Regions from separate parts of the Bacillus sp. N12A5 genome, predicted to be linked through region 1. Evidence: riboswitches for the same ligand, from Rfam matches in the RefSeq annotation. Region 1 holds a riboswitch; the other holds the start of a gene.
The links. Region 1 has a riboswitch for S-adenosylmethionine ahead of metI (cystathionine gamma-synthase/O-acetylhomoserine thiolyase). Riboswitches for the same ligand answer to the same signal wherever they lie in the genome.
Positions count from the first base shown of each region.

Region 2: it holds a riboswitch for S-adenosylmethionine, as region 1 does, so the genes downstream of both, metK (methionine adenosyltransferase) here and metI (cystathionine gamma-synthase/O-acetylhomoserine thiolyase) in region 1, are expected to answer to the same signal.

Region 1 covers NZ_JALAMR010000002.1:206,651-217,435, reverse strand. The annotation lists gene metC (cystathionine beta-lyase) at 1-717, opposite strand, end outside; gene metI (cystathionine gamma-synthase/O-acetylhomoserine thiolyase) at 710-1,831, opposite strand; SAM riboswitch class I at 1,897-2,019, opposite strand; gene MOC09_RS01455 (esterase family protein) at 2,187-2,909, shown strand; gene MOC09_RS01450 (YjcG family protein) at 2,946-3,461, shown strand; gene MOC09_RS01445 (GNAT family N-acetyltransferase) at 3,467-3,889, shown strand; gene MOC09_RS01440 (hypothetical protein) at 3,962-4,216, opposite strand; gene MOC09_RS01435 (ATP-dependent helicase) at 4,333-6,612, shown strand; gene spoVIF (sporulation-specific transcription regulator SopVIF) at 6,686-6,940, opposite strand; gene MOC09_RS01425 (YjcZ family sporulation protein) at 7,073-7,225, opposite strand; gene MOC09_RS01420 (hypothetical protein) at 7,307-7,513, opposite strand; gene yjcA (sporulation protein YjcA) at 7,794-8,150, opposite strand; gene cotV (spore coat protein CotV) at 8,310-8,696, shown strand; gene cotW (spore coat protein CotW) at 8,736-9,050, shown strand; gene cotX (spore coat protein CotX) at 9,150-9,665, shown strand; gene cotY (spore coat protein CotY) at 9,817-10,305, shown strand; gene cotZ (spore coat protein CotZ) at 10,433-10,785, shown strand, end outside.
Region 2 covers NZ_JALAMR010000008.1:28,315-39,099, forward strand. The annotation lists gene ytkD (RNA deprotection pyrophosphohydrolase) at 10-486, shown strand; gene MOC09_RS09540 (ABC transporter permease) at 513-1,325, opposite strand; gene MOC09_RS09545 (ABC transporter ATP-binding protein) at 1,300-2,082, opposite strand; gene MOC09_RS09550 (ABC transporter substrate-binding protein) at 2,095-3,099, opposite strand; gene MOC09_RS09555 (prolyl oligopeptidase family serine peptidase) at 3,250-4,023, shown strand; gene MOC09_RS09560 (DUF2584 domain-containing protein) at 4,075-4,317, shown strand; gene pckA (phosphoenolpyruvate carboxykinase (ATP)) at 4,356-5,939, opposite strand; SAM riboswitch class I at 6,137-6,275, shown strand; gene metK (methionine adenosyltransferase) at 6,443-7,645, shown strand; gene asnB (asparagine synthase (glutamine-hydrolyzing)) at 7,794-9,692, shown strand; gene alaP (alanine permease AlaP) at 9,825-10,785, shown strand, end outside.

The sequences.
Region 1 (10,785 bases):
ATCTTGCACCCCTAGGACCGCGCCAAACGCGTTTTGCAGCTTATATAACTGCTTCCCAAGCTCATCATCCTTGACAGCAGCCAGGCCTGAGAGCACATCACTGTGTCCGCTCAAGAACTTTGTTGCACTGTGAAGCACAATATCCACGCCGAGATCAAGCGGGCGCTGCAGTGCAGGTGTCATGAATGTATTGTCCAAAAAGGTCAAACAGCCGTTTTCTTTTGCAAGCTGAACTACCGCTTTAATATCAGTGATCCCAAGTGTCGGATTTGACGGTGTCTCCATATAAATGACCTTTGTGTTCGGCTTGATATTCCGCGCTACTTCGTTACTATCCGTCATGTCGACAAATGTATGGTCAATGCCGAACCGGGTAAGCACCTCTGTCACCATGCGGAAGGTTCCGCCGTATACATCTTCTGTCACAAGAACGTGATCGCCCTGTGACAGAAGTAAAAATGCTGTTGAGATGGCAGCCATTCCTGAGCTGAAAGCAAATCCTCTCGTCCCGCCTTCCAATGCGGCAATTGTATCTTCGAGCGCTGTTCTTGTCGGTGTCCCTGAGCGGCTGTAATCATATGCGCCAAACTCTTCAAATGAAGATTGGTGAAAGGTTGATGCATGCTGAATCGGTACACTGACCGCCCCTGTTGCGCCGTCTGTTTTAAATGGATTGTGAACGAGCTGGGTTTCCAGCGTCCAATTGTGATTACTCAAATGAAACAGCTCCCTCTTTGACCTGACATAATGCCTGTTTTAGGTCCGCTTTTAAATCTTCCGCATGTTCAATTCCGACCGAAAAACGCAGCAAACGATTGCAGACCCCATTTGCGATGCGGATCTCTTCAGGAATATCCATGTGCGTCTGTGTGGCGGGGTATGTAATAAAGCTCTCCACCCCGCCAAGGCTTTCTGCGAAACAAATGGTCTTCAGCGCTTTTAAAAACGGGTTAACCCACTCTTCTTTTTGAAGACGGAAGGACAGCATGCCGCCTTTTCCGGGATACAGTACATCCGCAATTTCCTCCTGCTCTTCTAAAAACGCCGCAAGCCCCTGCGCGTTTGCCTGATGCTGGCGCATTCTGAGGCTCAGCGTTTTCATTCCTCTCATCAGAAGCCACGAATCAAACGGAGGCAGGACGGCACCGATCGCATTTTGATGCTGAAACATTTCCTCTCCAAGCTGCTCATCCTTGACAACGACAAGCCCTGCAAGCAGATCGTTATGCCCGCCTAAATACTTGGTTGCGCTGTGAATGACAATGTCAGCTCCCAGTTCAAGCGGACGCTGTAAAACCGGTGTATAAAATGTATTATCTACAATCAGCAGAAGGCCGTGCTCTTTAGCAATCCGGGCGATCTTTTCAATGTCCGCCTCCTGCATGAGGGGGTTTGTCGGTGTTTCCACAAACACCGCTTTTGTATTCGGCGTAATCTTAGAGCATAAACAGTCCTCATCGCTGAAATCATCATAATGAAAGGTCAATCCATATTTTTTCCATTCATTTTCAAACAGACGGTACGTGCCGCCATATAGGTCCGATGAAACGATCAGTTCATCTCCGCTTTTAAACAGCGCCATAATCGTTTGGATGGCAGCCATTCCCGAGCTGAAGGCAAGCCCTCTCGCGCCGTTTTCTAAGCTGGCGATCGCATCCTCAACAAGCTGGCGTGTCGGATTTTTTGTGCGGACATAATCAAATCCGGTAGATTCTCCGATCCCTCTGTGGCGGTATGCTGTTGATAAATAAATAGGAGGACTCACTGTTCCGGTGACTTCGTCGCTTCGGTTCCCGATTTGGGCTAATTTCGTTTCAACGTGCTGTGACATATAGCTGACACCTTCCCTTTTCATAATAAAAACCCCTTCTTCATAAGAAGAAGGGGTTTAGCTTCTTCTTATCTTCCAAGCATAAAAAACGCTTGCTGGATTTAGCACCTTGGCGTTTTGCACATATACAAAACAAGCCGGTTGCTGAGGTTTCTAAGGGCCAGTCCCTCCACCTCTCACGATAAGAAATATCGATTTCAATTTTCTGATTGTTTTATATTAGCGCAATTTGCAGTTAATTTCAACACTTTTTTCTTCGAGTTCCGAACGGTTTAAAGAGAGAAATTTCTAATAATTCATGGTACAATAATGGAAAACAGCAAGAAAGTCTAGTGATGTCCTGGAGGAATGTATTATGGCACCGAAAAACGGCACAGTGCAAGAAAAGAAATTCTATTCGAAAGAGCTTAACGAGGAAATGACCTTGCTTGTTTATCTGCCGTCCAACTACTCCCCTCTTTATAAATACCATGTCATTATTGCGCAGGACGGCCACGATTATTTCAGGCTGGGGAGAATCGGCAGGCAGGTCGAGGAATTGCTTTCCAAACGGGAAATTGACCGGAGCATTATTATCGGTGTTCCTTATAAGGATGTAAAAGAGCGCAGACAAACGTATCATCCGGAAGGCTCAAAATTTTCGGCGTATAAACGGTTCATCGCCCATGAGCTCGTTCCGTTTGTAGATGATGAGTATCCAACCTATCAGGTCGGATACGGACGAACGCTGATCGGAGATTCACTCGGGGCTACCATATCTCTAATGACAGCGCTCGATTACCCGAATATGTTCGGCAACATCATCATGCAGTCTCCTTATGTTGACAAACATGTATTGGAAGCTGTGAAACAGTCAGACGATGTCAAACACCTGTCTATTTACCACCAAATCGGCACAAAAGAAACTGACGTCCACACGACAGACGGAAACATTCTGGACTTTACAGAACCGAATCAGGAGCTGAAACAGCTGCTGGAGAAGAAGCTTTCCGATTATTATTTTGAGCCATTTGACGGAGATCACAAATGGACATACTGGCAGCCGCTCATCACGCCGGCGCTGAAAAAAATGCTTTGATACTCTATCATACTTTATTTCCAGGAGGGACATAATATGAAATACGGAATCGTTTTATTTCCATCAAAAAAACTCCAAGACCTTGCGAACTCTTACAGAAAGCGCTATGACCCGAGCTATTCCCTGATCCCGCCCCATTTGACACTGAGAGCATCGTTTGAATGTGCGGAGGAGAAAGCGGATCAGCTTGTATCACATCTGAGAAACATCGCGAAGGAGTCCCATCCGATCGTTCTCAAAATGACAAAATACAGCTCATTCGCGCCTGTTAATAATGTCATTTACATCAAAGCAGAGCCGACGGAAGAATTAAAAACACTCAATGAAAAGTTATACACCGGTGTGTTGGCTGGTGAACAGGAATACAATTTCGTTCCGCATGTGACGGTCGGGCAAAATCTTTCCGACGACGAGCATTCGGATGTGCTGGGACAATTAAAAATGCAGGAAGTGTCACATGAAGAAATCGTTGACCGCTTCCACTTGCTTTATCAGCTGGAAAACGGATCATGGACAGTGTATGAAACCTTCTTGCTAGGCGGAGGAGAATAATCGACTTGAAAGCAGTTATTGCAAAAAATGAAGAACAAATGAAAGATGCATTTTATGTAAGAGAAGAAGTCTTTGTCAAAGAACAAAACGTGCCTGCTGAAGAAGAAATTGACGAACTTGAAAATGAGTCAGAGCATATCGTCGTGTATGACGGCGACAAGCCTGTCGGCGCCGGAAGATGGCGCATGAAGGATGGCTACGGCAAGTTAGAGCGCATCTGTGTATTGAAAAGCCACCGCTCAGCCGGTGTGGGCGGCATCATTATGAAGGCGCTCGAAAAAGCGGCTTCAGACGGCGGCGCTTCCGGTTTCATTTTAAACGCACAAACACAGGCTGTGCCGTTTTACAAGAAACACGGGTATCGTGTGCTTTCTGAAAAAGAATTCCTTGATGCCGGCATTCCACACTTACAAATGATTAAGGACTAAACAGCATCCGGGTCTATTGAGATCCGGATTTTTCCGCATATAAAAAACCGTTCCCTGGATGTGAACGGTTTTTTATACATATCGGTTAATGTACGTGCCCATTCCTTTTTCTCGCAATCTCTTATAAAGAGAGCGCTTACGTTTTGTCTCGTTTACCTTTCTTTCAGCAGCCGTTTGATTCTCCTGCTGCTTTTCCAGTTCTTTGTATACCCGCTGAAACGGGACATAGCTGATTTTTTCGGTTCCGGCATAATCCTGCTTATGCCCAATCGTTCTATTTGCATATTGAGCGTATTGGTGGTTCTGAATTTTACCTGCATATATCATGCGATACCCACTCCTCTGCCGTCTCTTTTCCCTTAAACTTACTTTTTGAAACACATTTCTTTTGATATGATAGTCATTGTCTGTAATGAACACCTTTTGATTGGGAGGACCCCTTTTTGAAATGCGCCCGACTGAATGATCGAACCATACATTTACATACATATTCGAGAGAACATTATCAATTCCTCTTTGAAGAGGGAATAAAAGGACATTTATTTTGTCCTCATTGCGGAAAGCCCGTTTTGTTACGGCTTAACATCTCCGATCCGCCAGAGTTTATCCATCGCCAGCCAGGAGATTTTCCTGCATGTGAGGCGGCGTGCGAACCGAAGTCCGCTAAAGAGGAGAAAAAAGAAGATGATCAGGAATTTGGTGTCATTCGTTTGCCCAAGGGGAAAACGATCGCTGCTGATTCGTCTCCAGCTGTCACGGAATGGCAGCGTCCGAGAAGCATTAAACCGGGAACACCATTTGTTCAAAAAACGATAGAACCTGATACAAGCCTTTTTCCGTCTGTCGGCTTGAACACGGATCAGCTGAAAGCTGTCACGGAAACGGAAGGCCCGCTGCTTGTGCTTGCAGGTGCAGGGAGCGGAAAAACACGTGTGCTGACTGCGCGCGCCGCTCACATGATCGAACACTTAGGCATACCGCCGGAACACATGCTGCTTGTTACCTTTACGACAAAAGCCGTAGCCGAAATGAAAGAACGCATGGCAAAGCAGTACGGATTACAGCCTGCAAAAGTGAGACGGCTTGTCACCGGAACATTCCACAGCTTGTTTTATAAAATCTTGTATCACTATGATTCTGCTAAATGGAACGGCGAGCATCTGTTGAAAATGGAGTGGCAGCGGGAACAATATATAAAAAAAGCACTCTATGAAGAAGGCATAGATGAGAAAGAGTTCCCCGTTGATCAGGCCCTGCAGCAGATCGGTTTCTGGAAAAACACTTATGTTCCGAATGAACGCATTCCTTTGCAGGATGAGTGGGAAAAACAAGTCTATCGTTTATATGAACATTATGAGCGCCAGAAAAAAGAACACAATCAATTTGATTTTGATGATATGGCATCCGCCTGCTATGAATTGTTTATCGATCGGCCGGACCTTCTGGAACAATATCAATCTCGATTTACGTATATCTTAATTGATGAGTTTCAGGACATTAACCCAGTTCAATATAAAATCATGCAAATGCTGGCAAGCCCGGAGCAAAATCTGTGCTGTGTCGGGGACGATGACCAGTCTATCTACGCGTTCCGGGGAAGCAATCCGTCTTTTATTCTTGATTTTCAAAAGGATTATCCCGGAGCGAAGACAATCTATTTAACGGCGAACTACAGGTCTACGCACCCCATCGTCTCAAGTGCTGATATCGTCGTGAAAAAGAACAAAAACAGGTATGCCAAAATGCTTGAAGCGGCCCGTGATGACGTCCAGGCCCCTGTGCTGTTTTATCCTTATGACGAAGAGGAAGAAGCCACAATGGTCGTTTCCGATATCAAGGAAAAAATTCAAAACGGGGCAAACCCTAAAGACTTTGCGGTTCTCTACCGCACAAACAGCGGAGGCCGCGCCATTTATGAAAGGCTTCATCATTCGTCAATTCCATATACAGCTGACCGCGGCGTCCAATCGTTTTACAGCAGACGGATCGTCCGCCAGATTCTCGCCTACTTGTACGCCAGCCAAAATGAGGATGACACTGAGGCGATTAAACACTTGCTTCCCGCCTTGTTCTTAAAACAGTCCGCTTTGAACACGCTGAAGGCGCTCTCGATTACGGAGGACTGCTCGATGATCAAAGCGCTGGCCAAACTGCCTGATCTAAAGCCTTTCCAGCTGGACAAAATCAAGAAGATCGTGCCGTTTTTCGCAAGCCTCCGCACGATGAAACCCGTGGAAGCGATCACCTTTGCAGAAGGAAAAATGGGCTTCTCCGAGTATTTAAAAAAACGGGGCAATGAGGGCAACAAACTGGAAAAAGGCTCCGATGACCTGCGCGACATTAAAGTCGTCGCTAAGAAGTTTAAAACAATTCCTGACTTTCTCGCCCACGTAGACCATATGAGAGCCGCTGAGAAAAACAGAACAGATGAAAATGGCGTACAGCTGATGACCATTCACAGGTCAAAAGGTCTTGAGTTTAAAACCGTCTACGTGTTAGGCACGGTAGACGGCTCGATCCCGCACGATTTCTCATTAGAAACAGCGAGAAAAGGAGATGAGGCTCCTTTGGAGGAAGAAAGACGCCTGTTATATGTAGCGATGACACGGGCCAAACAGCATTTATATTTGTCTTGTCCCGCAAACAGGCGCGGCAAAACGGCCCACCGTTCAAGATTTTTGTATCCCCTTTTGAAACAAGCAAAACAGCCCTTGCATAACTAACAGCCCGGCAGTGATCTGCCGGGTTTTTTCTTTTAAAAAAGGCCTGCTGCAATGAGTCAGCCAGGCCCTCTTTTTATTTATTATCCATCATTTTAGAAATCGTACTAAAATCAAGCTTTTCTTTTCCGCTTGTAATGGAATGTACAATTTTATCTTCTAATTCTTTCGGCACGCGTCTGTTTGCCAGCTGTGCTACACGTTTAATGACACTGCGCACTGTGTTTTCGTCTTTAAAATTGGCGTTTTGAAGGGAGCCGGCAAGATTCATGACATCCTGCATGTTGACACCTGTTTTCTTTTCGATGTTCTTAAAAAATTGATTATCCATAATACGCCTCCTTTTGGCGGAGTGATACGGTATTGTATGAACACCCATTGTTCAATGTGCTTTTTCCAAAAATAAAAAATAAACACAAGGCAAGGAAGTACAGGATATTACCTGTACTCCCCTTAATAAACCTTAGAAGTTATAAAAAGATGCACCCACGATGATAAGGAGAATGAACAATACGACTAAAAGAACAAATGTTGAACCATAGCCGCCGCCGTAACCGCCAGCATAACCGCCACCGCAGCCGCCGTAGCCGCCTCCGAATCCGTATCCAAAGCCCATAGATAAGCACCTCCTTTACTCTCTATACACTATGTGAGCCGCTTTATTCGGCTTGGATAAACGCATAGGGCGATTGCGGATTTATGATGGTTCGTGCTGTGCCTGGTGTTTTTTGAGTAAGGCTTCGGTTTTTTCAGCCAGCTCTTCCATCTCCTCTTCAAATGCCAGACCGGCTTCATCAAATGCATCCAAGTCTTTTCTTATGCTGCCCATGATGTCATCATGCTCTTTTTGCTTTTGTTCATGAGGTTTATATCTTCCTTCTATCCATTTTTCAAACTCATTCACTTGCATCCCCCCACTCATGATATATGCTGAGCGAGGCCGCCCTGTTAAACAAACAAAAAACCGGAGGTCTCCGGTTTCTTTGCCAGGCTATTGAGGCTTTTTCTTTTTCTTTCCGCACCCGCAGCCTTTCTTTTTGATCTTTTTTGATTGATACGATGAATCTGTATATGGAGTCTTTTGGGAAGGTTTATTGAATTGATTCACTTTGATCCCTTCCTTTCCTTATGTCATATATGCTACTTTATGCGGATGTTAGTAAAAAGTTGCTGGTGGGAACGCCTCATTCTTGCAGCCATTTTGATACGAGCGTTTCAATAATGCCGGCAAGGCCGGCGATCGCCAGCAGCAAAATCAGCCACTGCGCTGCTTGCGGGATCAATGCCTGGCATAAAATCAAAAAGCCGGCGCACCACACGCCTGTACACCAATAACAGCTCAGTAATTCACCAATAAACGCCCTCACACCTGTTCCCTTAATCACAATATACGTTTCACTATTACCATCCGCATCCGTTTCTTCCTTCTCTTCGTGAAACAGGCTGCGAAGCGGCGCCATAATTGTGTCAAACACCAACAGGCGGGCAAGCCGAAAGACCGCAAGCGAAAGAAGAGCAATTGTCAGCCCATTAATAACCACTTGTTCACTCCTTTGCCAATCATGATCCCTTCACATATATGCAAAAACCCTATTCTTCATGAATTGTATCTTGTCCGGCGCAAAATTGGTTATTTTTATTATTCCGCTCTGCACCCCATTTGCATTATATAGAGTATGGATAAGAAAGGAGTGAAGGTTATGTCATTTGAAGCAAAAATTGAATCTCTGCACCCTGCAATATTTGAGCAATTATCAAGCGAATTCGAACAGCAGATCGAAGTCATTGATTGCGAAAATATCACAATAGATACATCAAATATAACATCTGCCCTTTCTATACAAGCCTTTGTGACAACCATGATTATCCTGACGACACAGCTCATCATCGCTGACGAGGATTTGGCTGACGCAGTGGCAAGCGAAATTCTTGTTCTCGATAGCTCTCAAATCAAAAAAAGAACAATCATTAAAGTTATCAACAGCCGAAACATTAAGATTACTTTGTCTGCCGATGAAATAATAACCTTTGTACAAATCTTGCTTCAGGTGTTAAACAGCATTCTCAATGAACTTGACGTCCTTTAACCCTTTCTTTTCACAAACTTAAAGCCGAGGTGAGAACAAATGTCAGATAACGATAAAATTAAAGAAGAGCTTGCAAAGCTTCCGGAAGTTGATCCGATGACAAAAATGCTGGTCCACAATATCTTTCTTAAACATGGTGTCACGAAAGACAAAATGAAAAAAGTATCAGATGAAGAAAAAGAAATGCTTTTAAATCTAGTAAAAGACTTGCAGGCTAAATCAGAAGCTTTAATTGAAAATCAAAAGAAGAAAAAAGAAGAATCGGAGCAAGAGCAAAAGAACGCAAAACCGCTAAGCCGCAGAGAGCAGCTAATTGAACAGCTCAGACAAAGACGGAAAAACAATAACAATTAGCCAATCATAAAAAAATAGGGTTCTTCATCAGGATATATGACTCAGTCAAAGTAAGAGGCTCGCTCATTTAATAACAGTAAAAGAAAAGGAGGAATAAATATGGAAAGCAGACCATACTCTTGGGTTGCACTTGATCCTGACTGTGACCATCCGTTAGACGAAAAAGATAAAGAAAAAAAAGAAGAAAGAAAATGTCATTGCGATGTTTGCTGTAATGGAAATGGTTTTTTTGGCAACGACAACGCCTTCATCGACCAAGATCTAGCTCAGGCAAATCTCAACAAACAAGTCTCCGATGAGACGATTATTATTAGAGATTCTTGTGACATTAACGTTACATCTACAGACGTTCAAGCAGTAACATCAGTTGTAACAGCGCTTAATGCCGCTGTAGTTACAGCTACTCTCACATCCATTGCAGACGGCGTAATTGCCGAATTAGTCGCACAAGATTTATTGCAGCTTACAGCTAACAAGCAAGTTAACCGCCAAAAACTTCTCATCGAATGCTCCCGTGGCGTAAACGTCTCAACAGTAGATGCCGATATCGCAACACTTATCTCTACAGCAACAAACACCCTCGTAGCTATCCTAGTTATTACTCTTGTCCTCTAGGACTTAAAAGCAGAGCTAAAAACGCTCTGCTTTTTCTTATTTTCCAAGCATATGATGAATATATAGACGTTCACCCACACCAAGTGGGGCACGGGTACATATGTTGTTAAGGACTAAAGTCAAATACCCTATAAAGAAGGAGCTGAAATCAATGAGCTGCGGAAAAACCCATGGCCGGCATGAGAACTGTGTATGCGATGCAGTGGAAAAGATTTTAGCAGAGCAGGAGGCAGTTGAAGAACAGTGTCCGACTGGCTGCTATACCAACCTTTTAAACCCTACGATTGCTGGAAAAGACACAATTCCGTTTCTCGTTTTTGATAAAAAAGGCGGGTTGTTCTCCACATTCGGAAACGTGGGGGGATTTGTGGATGATATGCAATGCTTTGAATCCATTTTCTTCCGCGTCGAAAAATTATGCGATTGCTGTGCAACACTTTCTATTTTACGCCCGGTCGATGTTAAAGGCGATACTTTAAGTGTCTGCCACCCTTGCGACCCGGATTTCTTCGGGCTAGAAAAGACGGATTTCTGCATAGAAGTGGATCTCGGATGCTTCTGTGCAATTCAATGCCTGTCACCAGAGTTAGTTGACAGAACATCCCCTAACAGAGATAAAAAGCATCATCACAATGGATAAACACTTGTAAAGAGGAATCCCCTTCCAAACTCTATTACAGGTGCAAATTATTCAGCTGCTTCCAGAGGGAGGCAGCTGACTCTCCATCATTTCGCCAGTCTCAAATTTATAAGGCAGGAGGGATAATATGAGCCAGAAAACATCAAGCTGCGTGCGTGAAGCTGTAGAAAATATTGAAGAACTGCAACACGCTGTTGAAGAGGACTGTCCGACAAGCTGCCATTCAAAGCTTTTGTCGCCAACTCATTCGCTAGGCGATACAGTGCCTTTTGCAATATTTACATCAAAATCAAAGCCCTTAGTAGCCTTCGGTAATGTCGGCGAACTCGATAACGGCCCTTGCTTTAATACAGTATTTTTCAGAGTGGAAAAAGTTCATGACAGCTGCGCAACACTATCATTATTAATCGCATTTGACGAACACAAACACATTTTGGACTTTACCGATTCAGATACGGTTTGTGAAGTGTTCCGACTGGA
Region 2 (10,785 bases), on a different contig from region 1:
GGGATAAACATGTACGAGTTTAAAGATTATTATCAGAATACTGTTCAGCTTTCCTTTGACGATCAGCCCTTCTCGGACAGCCCGAAGCATGTCTGGGTGATTTGCCGTTTTGGCGACAAATGGCTTTTAACAGAACATGAGGACAGAGGCTATGAGTTTCCAGGCGGAAAAGTAGAGCCGATGGAGTGCGCAGAAGAGGCAGCGCTCCGGGAAGTAAAGGAAGAGACGGGTGCGAGAGTGAAAAGCCTTAAGTACCTCGGACAGTATAAAGTTCTCGGGAAAGAAAAAGTGATTGTAAAAAATATATATTTTGCAGATATAGAAAAGCTCGAAAAGCAAGCGGATTACTTTGAAACGAAAGGCCCGGTTCTGTTTCAAGAGCTTCCGGAAAACCTTTCCCGCAATAAAAAATTCAGCTTTATTATGAAGGATTCCGTTCTTCCGATCAGTTTGAAAAAACTGAAAGAAGCTGGATGGATCGAATAAAAAACCCGGCATTTTTGCCGGGTTTTTTATGTCCTGCCCTTCGTCCATTTCTTTTCCAGGAGCTCTACGCCCTGATACATCAGAGTGGCGAATATGGCGATGATCAGCAGGCTTAAGAAGACGAGCGTAAAATTGAAGACTTGGAAACCATAAATAATCATATATCCTAATCCGACTTTAGAGACAAGGAATTCCCCTACAATGACGCCAACCCATGATAACCCGACATTTACTTTCAGTGTTGATATAATAGCGGGAGAGGAGGCCGGCAGAATCACTTCTTTAAAAATGACCCATTTCTTGGCGCCGAATGTTTTCATGACTTTTAAATAGTTTTCGTCAACCTCTTGGAAGGCGGTGTAGACGACGATGGTTGTGATAATGACGCTGATGATGGCTCCCATTGCAATAATGCTGATAAAACTCGGACCGAGCGCAACAATCAGGATTGGGCCCAGCGCCACTTTCGGCATTGCATTCAAAATAACGAGATACGGATCTAAAATTCTGGCAAGCCGGTTAGACCACCATAACAAAGCAGCGAGGCACGTGCCCACAAACGTTCCAAGCAAAAAGCCAAGCACCGTTTCGAATAAAGTGACGCCGATATGTGACAGTAAAGACCCGTCACCGAGTTTCTCCAGCAATAAATGCCATACAGCTGACGGAGAGCTGAAGATCAGCGGATCAATCCAGCCGAGCCTGCTGGAGATTTCCCAACCCGAGAAGAAAAGAATGAATATGGCTAGCTGAAAAGAATGGACGTTCCATTTTTCCTTTTTCTGTTTTAATTGATATTGCTCGTGAAGCAGATCAATGGTTTCTTTGCTGTTTCTCAAGAGAATTCAGCTCCTTCCATATCGTCTGAAACAGCGTCTGGAAGGATGGCTCCTGGCGGGCATCAAAAGGCATCATCGCGGCCAATTCCTTAGGAATGGTAAAAATCTGATGGATGGTGCCCGGCTGATTTGAAAATAAATAGATTGTATCGCTCATCGCTATCGCTTCCCCTATATCATGTGTGACTAGCACTGCTGTTTTTTGATACTCCTTTAATGTGCGGAATACCAGGTTTTCCAATGCCAGCTTTGTCTGAAAATCAAGCGCGGAAAATGGCTCATCCAGCAAAAGCAGACTTGGATCTGGCGCAAGTGTTCTTGCAAGTGCGGCCCGCTGGCGCATTCCGCCTGACAGCTCTTTCGGATATTTTTTCTCCACATCTATGAGGCCGAACTCTGGCAATAGGCCGAGTGCAGCTGCCTTGCTTTCTTCCGTTAATGTGCCGGCGATTTTTAAACCGAGAAGCACATTTTCCTCGATAGATTTCCAGGGAAATAAGTAATCCTGCTGAAGCATGTAGCCAATGTTATGTTCTTTTTGATTCGGCTCACGGCCTTCAATCAGAACTCTGCCCTCCGATGGCTCAATCAGGCCGGCGATAATGGAAAGCAGTGTCGTTTTTCCGCAGCCGCTCGGGCCGAGAAATGAGATGAAATCACCTTTTGCTGCATCAAAATGAATATCCCGCACGGCCGTCGTTTTTTCTTTAACAGAAAAATAAGTATGGGTTACATGGTCGACATGTAAGAAAGACATAGATGGCGCCTCCTATTTTTCCGAGGTGACTTTTTCGGCAATATGTTTATTTACAAGCTGATTATATGGAATGTGCTTCGGCAGTTCTCCCGATTGATCCATAATGGTTTGGAGCAGCTCCCATTCTTTTTCGTTTAGCAGGGGATCTGGCGAATACGATTGCTGCTTTTTATAACGTTCGATGGATGTTTCGATCACTTCTGGGTCAGTATCATCAAATTCATCTTTAATGGCGTCTGTGATGTCCTTTGCCGAATGATTTTCCACCCACTGCTGCGCCTTATAAATGGCTTTTGTAAACTTGACGGCTGTATCTTCATGTTTCTTCAGATAGCTTTGTTTCGCCATAAAAGTCGTATAAGGAACCTGGCCGGATTCTTCTCCAAAAGAAGCTACGATATGTCCGATCCCTTTTTTCTCAAAGAGGGAAGCTTGCGGTTCAAAGAGCTGTACATACTCGCCGGTTCCAGATGCAAATGCATTGGCGATATTGGCGAAGTCTATGTTCTGGATCAGGTCAATATCCTTATGCGGATCAATTTTATGTTTGTTCAGCACATACTCGCCGACCATTTGCGGCATGCCGCCTTTTCTCTGGCCGAGAAACGTTTTCCCTTTCAGCTGATCCCAATCAAAGTGTTCAACATCTTCCCTTGCGACTAGAAATGTTCCGTCTGTCTGAGTCAGCTGAGCGAAGTTAATGACGGGGTCTTTGGCCCCTTGTGCTTCGACATAAATAGATGTTTCTGACCCGACAAGTGCGATGTCTGAGCCGTTTGAAAGAAGCGATGTCATCGTTTTGTCGCCGCCCCAGGTCGTATTTACATCCACATCAAGCCCTTCTTCCTTGAAAAATCCTTTAGACTCAGCAACATATAAAGGCGCGTAAAAAATCGAATGGGTCACTTCAGCTACTTTGACTTTGGTGAGCGTTTCTTCCTTCTTGCAACCTGTCAGGGCGATGATCAGAAATATACTGCAGACACAGGCGCAGCCCAGCCTTAACCATTTGTTCACATAGACAACCTCCTTATTTAGCATCAAGTTAATATCCTTTTTTGCTTTACATATCGTATGATGGGTATAAAAATGTGTGAATGCCTAATCAGGTTTCTCCGGATGCCATTTTGGAGAAAGGAAAACATATAGAGAAAGGAGGCGGCTGCTTTGATTGTTGAGAAAAGAAGATTTCCGTCGCCAAGTCAGCATGTGCGACTGTATACGATCTGCTATCTTTCAAATGGTTTACGGGTAAAGGGCCTTCTGGCTGAGCCGACGGCACCGGGACAATATGACGGATTTTTATATTTGCGCGGCGGAATTAAAAGCGTGGGCATGGTTCGGCCGGGCCGGATTATCCAGTTTGCATCCCAAGGATTTGTTGTGTTTGCTCCTTTTTACAGGGGGAATCAAGGGGGAGAGGGCAACGAGGATTTTGCGGGAGAAGACAGGGAGGATGCCTTTTCTGCATTTCGCCTGCTTCAGCAGCATCCAAATGTCAAGAAGGACAGAATCCATATTTTCGGGTTTTCCCGCGGCGGAATTATGGGAATGCTCACTGCGATTGAAATGGGGCAGCAGGCGGCTTCATTTGTTTCCTGGGGAGGCGTCAGTGATATGATCCTTACATATAAGGAGCGGGAGGATTTACGGCGAATGATGAAAAGAGTCATCGGCGGAACACCGAAAAAGGTGCCTGAGGAATACAAATGGAGAACACCATTTGACCAAATAAACAAAATTCAGGCCCCCGTGCTATTAATCCATGGAGAAAAAGACCAAAACGTTTCGATTCAGCATTCCTATTTATTTGAGGAGAAACTAAAACAGCTGCATAAGCCGGTAGAGACGTGGTACTACAGTAAATTCACACATTATTTTCCCCCGAAAGAAAACCGGCGTATCGTGCGGCAGCTCACACAATGGATGAGAAACCGCTGAAGGTGAAATATGTTATCATAAAGAAAAAAGAGAACGAAAGGGGATTTCACTTTGGGAATGCCTGTTGAATTTAATACACTGATTGTGACAAAAGGAAAAGAAGTTCGCATAGATGAAAATATATTCACGTTAGAAAAAGACGGATACCGAGTATATCCGATGGAGATCCCAATGGATGTGCGCAAAACAAAGTTCGGCGAAAAGTCGGGCACAGCTGAGGTGCAGAAGCTTCAATGGGAAGGCGGCCGGACCATCATTACGTACAAGCTGACTTCTTTGCATTCTGTCAATTAAAACAAGCCAAGAGCGTAATTGCTCTTGGCTTTTGCTTTTTAAACGAGAGGGCCGCCTGCCTGTGCAATGGCATCTGTATGTGCGAACTTTTTGAAATTCTCTTTGAATTCATTTGCGAGGTAGACAGCCTTTTCTCTGTATTCTTCCTTGTTGGTCCACGTGTTTTCAGGCTGAAGAATATGATCAGGAACGCCAGGAACGTGAAGTGGAATGTGAAGGCCGAAAATATCGTCAGTCATCATTTCTGCATCCTCTAATTTGCCTTCAATCGCTGCTTTGACCATCGCTCTAGTGTAAGAAAGCTTCATCCGTTCGCCTGTGCCGTAGCCGCCGCCGGTCCATCCGGTATTGACCAGGAAAACGTCTGCGCCGTGTTCATCGATCTTTTTGCCGAGCATTTCAGCATAGACGTGAGCTGGAAGCGGCAGGAATGGTGAGCCGAAGCATGTGGAGAACGTCGTTTCAGGAGATGTCACACCGCGTTCGGTTCCGGCAAGCTTGCTCGTATAGCCGCTCAAGAAATGGTACATCGCCTGCTCCTTCGTCAGTTTGCTGATCGGCGGCAGGACTCCGAAAGCGTCGGCCGTTAAAAAGACAATTGCTGAAGGATGGCCAGCCATGCTTGGGGTCACGATGTTGTCAATCATATGGATCGGGTAAGCTGCACGCGTGTTTTCAGTATAGAAAGAATCATCATAATTGGCTTCGCGTGTATCTTCATCAACCACAACATTTTCGAGAACCGACCCGAAGCGGATCGCGTTAAAAATCTGAGGCTCCTTTTCTTCGCTTAAATGAATGCACTTGGCGTAGCATCCGCCTTCGATATTAAAGACACCTGTGTCAGACCAGCCGTGTTCATCGTCACCGATCAGTTTGCGGTCAGCGTCTGCTGACAGGGTGGTCTTGCCTGTTCCGGACAACCCGAAGAAAAGAGCGACATCGCCTTCTTCACCGACATTGGCGGAGCAATGCATAGATAAAATATCTCTTTCAGGGAGCAGGAAATTCATAATGGAGAAAATGGATTTCTTCATTTCGCCGGCATACTCTGTTCCGCCGATTAAAATCGTCCGCTTTTCAAAAGAGACAATAATAAAGGTTTCGGTATGTGTGCCATCTGTTTTTGGATCTGCTTTGAAATGCGGAGCAGAAAGAATGGTAAATGGCTGTTCAACAGTTTTCTTATCGTTGCCTTCCGGGCGGATAAACAGCTGTCTGGCGAATAAATTGTGCCATGCGAACTCATTCACGACGGTGATTGGCAGCCTGTATTTTTCATCTGCTCCGGCAAATCCTTCGAAAACAAACAGCTCATCCCGCTGTTTCAGGTAGCTGACGACTTTGGTGTACAGCCTGTCAAACGCTTCTTCTGAAATCGGCTGGTTCACCGTTCCCCAATCGATCTTATTTTTCGTGCTTTCTTCCTCTACGATGAATTTGTCTTTAGGTGAACGCCCTGTGTAAGCACCTGTAGTCGCCCGAACGGCACCCGTAGATGTTAAAATGCCTTCGTTCCGGGAGAGTACTTTTTCTGTAAGCTGTGCTGCTGATAAATTATGACGCACATTTGGACTTGTTAATAAGGCTTGTAAATCAGCGGTCAAATCAACTGAGTTCATATGAAACCTTCCTTTATCGTTTTTTGTGTTTTGCTAATTGTGAATTAGTATAACATATATTTTCAAATAGTCTATACTATTTATCATTTTTTGTGTGTGCGTTTTCCAATGTTTTCCCTCGATATAGGTGCCTATTTCTTTTGAATCATATTGACATTGCAAACCCTTTTACGATAAGATATTTCATTGAGCGGATACTCTTATCCCGAGCTGGCGGAGGGACAGGCCCTATGAAGCCCAGCAACCGGTTTCTCTGTGATTTATTATGTTCAACTATGTGAGACAACCAAGGTGCTAACCTGTTGCAAGGTTGTATGATTCCTTGAGCGATAAGAGTGAAAGGCACAAAGACCAAACCCTTTCCTCGATGGAAAAGGTTTTTTTATTTCATAAATATGCCAATTAACATTCTCTAATATAAAGTTACATTGTATAAGAGGGAGCGAGTTCCGTATCATATATACAAGGTCTTTCGGGAGGCCTTGTGCAGGAGGAAGCAAATCATGAGTAAAAATCGTCGTTTATTTACATCAGAATCTGTTACGGAGGGGCATCCGGATAAAATCTGTGACCAGATTTCTGACAGCATTTTAGATGAAATTTTAAAGAAAGACCCTAACGCGCGTGTTGCTTGTGAAACGTCTGTGACAACAGGTTTGGTTCTTGTCAGCGGAGAGATCACAACATCTACGTATGTTGACATTCCGAAAACGGTTCGCCAAACCATTAAAGAAATCGGATACACACGTGCAAAATACGGATTTGATGCGGAAACTTGTGCAGTTTTAACATCAATTGATGAGCAGTCTGCTGATATCGCGATGGGTGTAGACCAAGCGCTTGAAGCCCGTGAAGGCACAATGAGTGACGAAGAAATAGAAGCGATTGGTGCGGGTGACCAAGGATTAATGTTCGGTTATGCGTGCAACGAAACGAAAGAGCTTATGCCTCTTCCAATTTCACTTGCCCATAAATTAGCCCGCCGCCTGAGTGAAGTCCGTAAAGAAGATATTCTTCCGTACCTTCGCCCTGACGGCAAAACACAGGTAACGGTTGAGTACGATGAAAATAACAAACCAGTCCGCATTGACGCGATTGTAATTTCAACTCAGCATCATCCTGAAATTACGCTTGAGCAAATTCAGCGCAACATTAAAGAACATGTAATCAATCCGGTTGTTCCTGAAGAGCTGATTGATGAAGAAACAAAATATTTCATCAACCCTACAGGACGTTTCGTAATCGGAGGCCCTCAAGGGGATGCGGGACTTACAGGACGCAAAATCATCGTTGATACGTACGGCGGCTATGCACGCCACGGCGGAGGCGCGTTCTCAGGTAAGGACGCGACGAAGGTAGACCGTTCTGCAGCTTATGCGGCAAGATACGTTGCGAAAAACATCGTTGCGGCTGAGCTTGCTGATTCTTGCGAAGTACAGCTTGCTTACGCGATCGGTGTTGCACAGCCTGTGTCAATCTCAATCAACACATTCGGTTCCGGAAAAGCTTCTGAGGAAAAACTGATTGAAGTTGTTCGCAATAACTTTGATTTACGACCTGCCGGCATTATCAAAATGCTTGATTTGCGCCGTCCGATCTACAAACAAACTGCTGCGTACGGCCACTTTGGACGTCACGATGTTGACCTTCCTTGGGAGCGCACAGACAAAGCGGAGCAGCTGCGTAAAGAAGCGTTAGGAGAATAATTTTATAGCCGCTTACTGGTTAAGCGGCTTTCCCTTTTTTACGTTGTATTCATGTTTATTTTTTTACATAACCGTGAAACCAAATACTATTCACAGCGTCTATAAATAGGGGTTCAATGATGACAATTTTAATTATGGAGGCAATACTATGTGTGGATTTGTCGGGGTTTTTAACAAGCATCCGTTAGCTCAAACCGCTGATCAAGAAGAACTAATCAAACAAATGAACCAAATGATCGTTCACCGCGGTCCTGACAGTGATGGATATTACCATGATGAGCACGTCGGATTCGGATTCAGACGGCTCAGCATTATTGATGTAGAAAATGGCGGACAGCCTTTATCATATGAAGATGAAGCATATTGGATTATCTTTAACGGAGAAATCTATAACTATATTGAACTGAGAGAAGAACTTGAAGCTAAGGGGTATACTTTCAACACGGATTCGGACACAGAGGTTCTTCTTGCGACTTACCGTCACTATAAAGAAGAAGCGGCGTCCAAATTGCGCGGTATGTTTGCCTTTCTGATTTGGAATAAAAACGATCATGTGCTTTATGGAGCAAGAGATCCATTTGGCATCAAACCGTTGTACTACACAACAATCAATGATCAGGTTTATTTTGCCTCAGAGAGAAAAAGTTTAATGGTTGCTCAAAATGAGATTGAAATAGATAAAGAGGCACTGCAGCAATACATGTCCTTCCAATTTGTTCCTGAACCAAGCACGCTTGATGCCAATGTGAAAAAAGTAGAGCCGGGTTCACAGTTTACAATCCGCCCGGACGGTAATATCACATTTAAAACGTATTTCAAAGCGAACTTCAAGCCTGTGCAGACTGAAGAAGATAAGCTTGTGAAAGAAGTCAGAGACGCGATTTATGACTCTGTAAACGTTCATATGAGAAGTGACGTTCCTGTCGGTTCATTCCTGTCTGGCGGAATTGATTCTTCCTTTATTGTATCCGTTGCGAAAGAATTTCATCCAAACTTAAAAACTTTCTCTGTCGGATTCGAGCAGCAGGGCTTCAGTGAAGTCGATGTAGCGAAAGAAACTGCGGCGGCGCTGGGCATTGAAAATATCAGCAAAGTCATTTCGCCTGAGGAATACATGAATGAGCTTCCAAAGATTGTATGGCATTTTGATGATCCGCTTGCTGATCCGGCTGCGATTCCGTTGTATTTTGTTGCAAAAGAAGCGAAAAAACATGTAACGGTTGCTTTATCAGGTGAAGGTGCGGACGAGCTCTTCGGCGGATATAACATTTACCGTGAACCGCTTTCGCTTAAACCGTTTGAGCGCATTCCGTCCGGCCTGAAAAAGATGCTTCTGCACGTTGCGGCCGTTATGCCTGAAGGAATGAGAGGAAAGAGCCTGCTTGAGCGCGGCTGCACGCCGCTTCAGGATCGTTACATCGGTAACGCAAAAATCTTTGAAGAGCCTGTCAAAAAACAGCTGCTGAAGCATTATAATCCGAACCTTTCATATCGCGATGTGACGAAGACTTACTTCACAGAGAGCAGCTCATACAGCGATATCAACAAAATGCAGTATGTCGATATCCACACTTGGATGCGCGGCGACATTTTGTTAAAAGCGGATAAAATGACGATGGCGAATTCCTTGGAACTGCGTGTGCCGTTCTTGGATAAAGTGGTATTTGACGTTGCTTCAAAGATTCCTGATGAGCTCAAAACGAAGAACGGCACGACAAAGTACCTTCTTCGCAAAGCAGCTGAAGGAATTGTGCCTGAGCACGTATTAAACCGCAAAAAGCTTGGTTTCCCTGTACCGATCCGTCATTGGCTGAAAAACGAAATGAACGCATGGGTGCGGAACATTATTCAGGAAAGCCAAACAGATGCTTATATCCACAAGGATTATGTCCTTCAGCTTCTTGAAGACCACTGTGCAGACAAGGCCGATAACAGCCGTAAAATCTGGACAGTACTGATCTTTATGATCTGGCACAGCATCAATATTGAAAAACGGTATATGCCTGAAGAGCTGAGCCATCAGCCTAAAGAAGTCATCTTTGTATAACAGACAAGGCTTTCGATTCGTCGAAAGCCTTGTTATTATCCCTTTATTTCTCCAGCATCATTGATGACCCAATCCACACGAAAGATTCAGAAAAATGTTTTATTGATAATTTTTTCTAGGGGAGAAGAAAGCATGCAAAAACAAAAACAAGAGCTGCACCGCGGACTTGAGCAAAGGCATATTTCTTTAATGTCATTAGGAGCTGCAATAGGAGTAGGATTGTTCCTTGGTTCCGCATCAGCTATTCAATTAGCAGGGCCGGGAATTTTGGCAGCGTATGCCGCAAGCGGCCTGATCATGTTTTTTATTATGAGAGCACTTGGGGAAATGGCTATTCAAAAGCCGGTCGCTGGCTCCTTCAGCAGGTATGCGCGTGATTATTTGGGACCGCTTGCAGGCTATCTCACAGGATGGAACTACTGGTTTTTATGGGTTGTCACCTGTATGGCTGAAATCACTGCTGTCGGTATTTATATGGGGTACTGGTTTCCGGACGTGCCGAACTGGATTTGGGCATTATCCGCGCTGATCATCATGACGGGTGTTAATTTCTTGGCTGTTAAAGCTTACGGAGAGCTGGAATTCTGGTTCGCTTTGATTAAGATTGTTGCAATCTTATCTATGATTGCTGTCGGGTTGTTGATGATTATTGCAGGGGTCGGCAATGGAGGCATTGCAACCGGAATCAGCAATTTGTGGAACAACGGAGGATTTTTCCCACATGGAATAAAAGGAGTTTTATTGTCACTCCAAATGGTGATGTTCGCTTATTTAGGGATCGAAATGATCGGAGTGACGGCTGGTGAAGTGAAAAACCCGCAAAAATCATTAGCCAAAGCAATTGATACAGTTTTTTGGCGTATTTTGATTTTTTATGTCGGTGCTTTATTTGTCATTATGTCTATTTATCCATGGCAGGAAATTGGCTCAAAGGGAAGCCCGTTTGTTCTCACATTTGAAAAAGTGGGCATTCCGTCGGCTGCCGGCATCATTAATTTTGTCGTCTTGACAGCCGCGCTGTCTTCCTGTAACAGCGGCATATTCAGCACAGGGCGCATGCTGTTTAACTTAGCGGAACAGGGTGAGGCGCCAA